2 regions of the Desulfosporosinus meridiei DSM 13257 genome follow, and region 1 is predicted to be linked to the other one. Evidence: riboswitches for the same ligand, from Rfam matches in the RefSeq annotation. Region 1 holds a riboswitch; the other holds the start of a gene.
The links. Region 1 has a riboswitch for glycine ahead of gcvT (glycine cleavage system aminomethyltransferase GcvT). Riboswitches for the same ligand answer to the same signal wherever they lie in the genome.
Positions count from the first base shown of each region.

Region 1 (3,156 bases):
AAAAATGATGTTGCCGCTTCTCCGCGAATTATGAAACAAATGTCTGAAGCCTACCGTAAAATTCGCAATACTTTGCGTTTCTTGCTTAGCAATCTCAATGATTTTGATCCAGCTAAGGATAAAGTTGCTTATAAAGACCTTCAAGAAATTGACCGTTGGGCTCTGCTTAAGCTTTCCAAAGTAGTTGAACGAGTACTTCTGGGATATGAATCCTATGAATTCCACTGGACTTACCATACCATTCATAACTTCTGTACCATAGAATTAAGTGCCGTTTATCTGGATATTGTCAAAGACCGGCTTTATGTAGAAGGGAAAACATCTCTTCTTCGGCGCTCGGCTCAGACAGTTTTGTATGAAGTTCTTGATGCGCTGGTACGTCTTTTAACTCCAATCTTGTCCTTCATGACTGAAGAAATCTGGCCGTATATCCCTGGAGAAAAGAGTGCGGCAAATGTTCAAATAGCAGAAATGCCTAAAGTGAATTCTGAGTGGATGGACGAAGAACTGGCTAACCGATGGGATCAGATTCTTGCTTTACGCACAGATGTCTCAAAAATATTGGAAATTGCGCGACAGGACAAACTTATTAGTCATCCTTTAACTGCACAAGTTGATTTGTATCCGACAGAAGAACAGTACAAATCTCTTAAACAAGTTCCGAATTTGGCAGAAATCTTTATTGTTTCCCAGTTGGTTATGCATCTACCTGATGAAGAAAGACCTGAAGGGGTACAGGCAGCGGAAGTTAATAAGGGATTAGGAATTCATGTTCAACCAGCCGGAGGAAGAAAATGCGAGCGCTGTTGGATGTTCCATGAGGAAGTTGGCAAGAATGAAGAGTTTCCGACGATTTGCCCTCGATGTAGGAACGTGATTTCAGAAAATTCCAGTAGACTTATTGACTGAAAAAGCATATTATATAAGTAAGTAAATAGTTTATACCGGATGAAGCTGGCAGGAGAGATCTGAAATACAGACGCCGAAGGAGAAATTCCTTGAAATACGCTTTTCAAGGAGGGAAGCTCTCAGGCAAAAGTACTGCTAGAAGACGGGACTCTGGAGAGTTTCTTGTAAAAGAACACCAAAGGGGAAGCCGAGATACGGCGAATCTCTCAGGTTAAAGGACAGAGAAAATGCGACTACGCATTTTCTCTGTCCTTTTAATTTACAGAAATTACAAGGGTGTTTTGGAAGGTTTTTTCTGGGTGTGATGTCCTGCTATATGGAACACTATTGAAGAAATCTGATGCGCGAAATGTCTACTATGAAAAACTAGTTTCTAGTCTAAAATAAGGAGGTTTCTTATGAATGAATTAAAACGCACTCCACTTTACGAAGAGCATTTGGCTCATAAGGCAAAACTTATTGATTTTGGCGGATGGGAAATGCCTGTTCAATATGTTGGTGTTATAGATGAACATCATGCCGTTCGGACTAAGGCCGGCCTTTTCGATGTGTCTCATATGGGTGAGATAGAGGTTCGTGGTCAAGATGCTTTAGAGTTTATTCAAATGCTGATCACGAATGATGTCAGTAAGCTGGAAGATGGCAGAATTCTATACTCTCCTATGTGCTATCCAAGCGGTGGAATTGTGGATGACTTGTTGGTTTATCGATATAATTCTCAACATTTTCTGATTGTTGTAAATGCCTCCAATACCGATAAGGACTATGCTTGGATATTAAAACAAGCAGACAGTTTTAATGTGAACTTAGGGAATGTCTCTGACCAATATGCTCAGCTTGCCTTACAAGGTCCTCTAGCGGAAACTGTCTTACAGCGTATTACAGAACTTAATCTTTCACAGATTAAATACTATAGTTTCACTCACGGGAATATTGACGGGATTAGTTGTCTGGTTTCCCGGACGGGCTATACAGGAGAAGACGGATTTGAGATTTATGTTACTCCTGAACATAGTCGGCAACTGTGGAGAAAAATATTGGAAGTTGGTGCTCTAGAGGGTGTACAGCCGATTGGGCTGGGTGCACGTGACACATTGCGCTTTGAAGCTCGTCTTCCGTTATATGGGAATGAATTAGGAGCGGAGATTTCTCCTCTTGAAGCTGGGCTTGGAATTTTTGTTAAGCTAGATAAGGTGAATTTTATTGGCAAGGAGGTAATTCTCGCTCAAAAAGAACAAGGTGTACCGCGAAAGTTAGTAGGATTAGAAATGATTGAACGTGGAATAGCCCGTTCCCACTATCCCTTACAAAAAGATGGGCAAGAGATTGGATTTGTTACATCTGGCTCATTTTCACCAACTCTAAACAAAAACATTGCTTTAGGATTAGTCAAGGCCGATTTAGCGATTCAGGGTCAGATTCTTGATGTAATGATCCGTGGAAAAGCAGTTAAAGCAAGAATTGTTCCCTCCTTGTTTTATAAACGTGAGGATCAATCAAAACCCAAGTAATCTGGTGTAGTATCTGATAAAGTATTATCCAGTATCGCATAGCTAAAAATAATCTAGTAGTTTTACTCGTGCTAATTGCTTAAATAAAATTCATCTAGCCATACACATTTAGTATTACTAATGGATGTTGCTAATCCCCTTTGGACAAAATAATTAAAATTTGAGGAGGATGATTTAAATGAATCCAGTTGATGTAAAGTATAACAAAGAGCATGAATACGCAAAGGTTGAAGGAAACATTATAACTTTTGGTATAACAGACCACGCCCAAAAAAGCCTTGGAGACGTAGTGTTTGTCGAGCTCCCGGATGTAGGAACAACGGTAACCGCCGGAAAATCTTACGGTACAGTTGAATCAGTTAAAGCTGTATCTGACATCTCTGCTTCTGTGAGTGGAAAAGTTGTAGAAGTGAACACTTCAGTTATGGATACACCTGATTTATTAAATTCTGACCCCTATGGAGAGGGCTGGTTGATTAAGGTTGAGGCTGAAGATTTAGCTCCGCTGGAAAGTATGATGTCCGTTGAGGAATATGAGACATTTTTAGCACAGGAGGAACATTAGAATGAACTTCGTACCGAATACGGACAGCCAAAAAGAACGGCTCTTAGCCCGTATCGGGGCTAAGTCACTTGATGATCTTTTTGCAGATATTCCCCAGGAAGTCCGTTTGCAGCGTGCGCTGGCTATTCCTGGAGGGATGTCGGAGCAAGAATTAGTCAAACAGGTCAAAGG
Region 1 is NC_018515.1:3,982,763-3,985,918, reverse strand. It holds gene ileS (isoleucine--tRNA ligase) at 1-909, shown strand, start outside; glycine riboswitch at 949-1,054, shown strand; glycine riboswitch at 1,058-1,133, shown strand; gene gcvT (glycine cleavage system aminomethyltransferase GcvT) at 1,308-2,420, shown strand; gene gcvH (glycine cleavage system protein GcvH) at 2,599-2,985, shown strand; gene gcvPA (aminomethyl-transferring glycine dehydrogenase subunit GcvPA) at 2,987-3,156, shown strand, end outside.

Region 2 (3,156 bases), 150 kb from region 1:
ACAAAATAAATATCGGGACGAGCGGCGTCCTCGCTTTGGATTAATGCGTGGCCGTGAATTTGTTATGAAAGACCTCTATTCCTTTGACCGTGACGAGGCTGGACTCCATGAAAGTTATAAAAAAATGTATGACGCTTATTGTAGAATTTTTTCCCGCTGTGGTTTAACTTTCCGTCCTGTTGAAGCAGATGCTGGTGCCATTGGAGGTACAGGGGGAACCCATGAATTTATGGTTCTTGCTGATTCCGGAGAGAATGCCGTCGTTCATTGTTCAGGGTGTGATTATGCAGCTAATATGGAGAAATCTGAGTGTCGCCCTCAGGTAATTGACGATGCATTTCCGGAAGGAAAGAGTAAGTTAGTGTCTACACCGGGAGTAAAGACCATTGAAGACCTCAGTGAGTTTTTGGCAGTACCGAAGAGTTCCACCATAAAGTCGTTGCTCTACCAAGGGGATGATAGAATCTTTTTGGTGTTAATACGTGGGGATCGCACGCTCAATGAAATAAAACTGAATAACGCTTTAGGTGGATTTGTGTCCCTTCAACTTGCCTCATCTGAGTTAGTTCAGCAGACTTTGGGGTGTGAACCTGGGTCTGTAGGGCCAGTCGGAGCACCTGATGGACTTTTGGTAGTTGCTGATCAAGAAGTTCCCCTGATGAAGAAAGGGGTCTGTGGAGCGAATAAACCGGATCATCACTATGTAGATGTTGTACCCGGCAAAGATATCCGTATAGACGAGGTTCTTGATTTAAGAATGGTGGAACAGGGTGAAGCCTGTCTTAAATGTGGAGCTCCACTTAAAGAGGCCAGAGGAATTGAAGTTGGTCAAGTATTCAAGCTTGGAACCAAATACAGCAAAGCACTTGGTGCGAACTTTTTAGATGAGAACGGAGTCGAAAAAAGCTGTGTGATGGGTTGTTACGGCGTTGGGGTAAGCAGAACAATTGCCGCAGCCATTGAACAAAACCACGACGAAAACGGAATTATTTGGCCAATGCCAATTGCTCCATACCATTGTATAATTATACCAACCAGTAATAAGGATTCCTTGGTTGTTGAAACTGCTGAGAAACTTTATCAAGAGTTAAAAGATTTAAGAGTCGAAGTCATTCTGGATGATCGAGATGAACGTGCCGGCGTGAAATTTAAGGATGCAGATTTAGTAGGTTATCCAATAAGGGTAACTTTAGGAAGTAAAACCTTGGCCAATGGTCAAGTTGAACTCAAAGAACGAAAATCTGGTGATACTCACCTCGTGCGGGTTGAGGATCTCTCACAACAGGTAAAAACAAGAATTGAAAAAGCTCTACAATATAACTAAAGCTTACGGGAGCATCCCGTGTGTGAAGCATAGAAGTTAGAAAAACTTTTAAATTAAGTTAATCTGCCCTATTTAAGATGCGTTATAGTCAGGGTAGATTGACTTGCTAAATCCTTATAAATTTTTTGGCAAATCATTGAATAATTTCTAAATTAAAATTATAATATAAGTTAGCTCACTAAAAACTTAACTAAATAATTACTGGATGATATTTACGGGAGATAGGCAAATTTGCCTGCCGAAGAGGTTGTACTTTCAGGAGCTTAAATTTAAGCAGGACCGCAAATTGACAGGACTCTGGAGAGATCCATTAATGGGCGCCGAAGGGGCAACGCAAAATGCTTTGCTAATCTCTCAGGCAAAAGGACAGAGTATTGAAGTTTAATGGTCAGACACATTTGTGATCTCTCCATAAACTTGTACTATTTACTACTTAAATCCAGAGTCAAATCGCAAGATTTGGCTCTTTTTATATATAGATGGAGCGCATTAGCAGCAATCCACAAAGGTATTATATTAACGGAGGAGGAAAAACGACATGGAATCATTTCACAACGCTATCATCTGGCTAAACGATTACCTCTGGGGTCCCCCAATGCTCATCTTACTTTTCGGTACGCACTTATTTCTAACCTTTCGTACTCGCTTCATCCAAAAACACATTATTAAAGCCATTAAGCTTTCCTTAACGAAAGATACGTCTTCTGAGGGAGATGTAAGCCAGTTCGGGGCACTCACCACAGCATTAGCAGCAACAATAGGTACGGGTAATATCGTAGGGGTTTCTACTGCCGTAGCTCTGGGAGGCCCAGGCGCTGTTCTATGGTGCTGGCTAACGGGAGTCTTTGGTATTGCTACTAAGTACTCTGAGGCTCTGTTATCGGTAAAGTATAGAGTTAAGACCTCAGATGGGACAATGCTTGGTGGACCTATGTATGCTTTGGAAAATGGTTTGGGTCAAAAGTGGCTGGCGGTCTTATTTTGTATTTTTACAGCCATCGCGGCTTTTGGAATTGGAAATACGGTCCAAGCTAATTCCATTGCCGCTATGGTTAATGAGAGCTTTAATATTTCGCCATATATCACTGGTGGTGTAATGGCTGCTCTCACCGGCTTTGTTATTATTGGGGGGGTTAAGTCCATTGCCCGAGTGTGTGAAATGCTCGTGCCATTCATGGCAATATTCTATGTAATTGGTTGTATTATTATTTTAGTTCTAAATTCTTCATTCGTAATACCAGCAATCAGCCTGATTTTTAAATCCGCCTTCACTCCTCAAGCAGCGGGCGGTGGCTTTATTGGAGCGTCGATTATGATGGCAGCACGCTACGGTATTGCCCGAGGGCTGTTCTCCAATGAGTCAGGATTAGGGTCTGCCCCCATTGTGGCAGCAGCGGCTCAAACTAGAAATCCAGTTCGCCAAGCTTTGGTCTCAGCAACCGGAACCTTCTGGGATACTGTTGTGGTCTGTGCAATGACTGGTATCGTTGTAGTGAGCAGCATTATGAGCAATCCTGCTGCTACAGAAGGATTAAAAGGTGCCGCGCTAACGAAAATTGCCTTTGCTCAAATACCCGTAGTTGGCCCCATTGTCTTAACAGTTGGACTTTTAACTTTCGTGTTTTCAACCATTCTCGGGTGGTCATATTATGGAGAAAGAGCGATTGAATACTTGTTCGGAAAAGCTGCAATTATGCCATACCGCGGGGTCTGGGTACTTGCTGTATTCCTGGGGTCCATAATGACTCTTCAACTGGTCTGGGATATGGCAGATGCTATGAACGCATTAATGGCTATACCAAACCTCGTTTCCCTGTTGCTCTTAAGTGGAG
Region 2 is NC_018515.1:3,832,997-3,836,152, reverse strand. It holds gene DESMER_RS17670 (proline--tRNA ligase) at 1-1,324, shown strand, start outside; glycine riboswitch at 1,612-1,704, shown strand; gene DESMER_RS17665 (alanine/glycine:cation symporter family protein) at 1,863-3,156, shown strand, end outside.
Region 2: it holds a riboswitch for glycine, as region 1 does, so the genes downstream of both, DESMER_RS17665 (alanine/glycine:cation symporter family protein) here and gcvT (glycine cleavage system aminomethyltransferase GcvT) in region 1, are expected to answer to the same signal.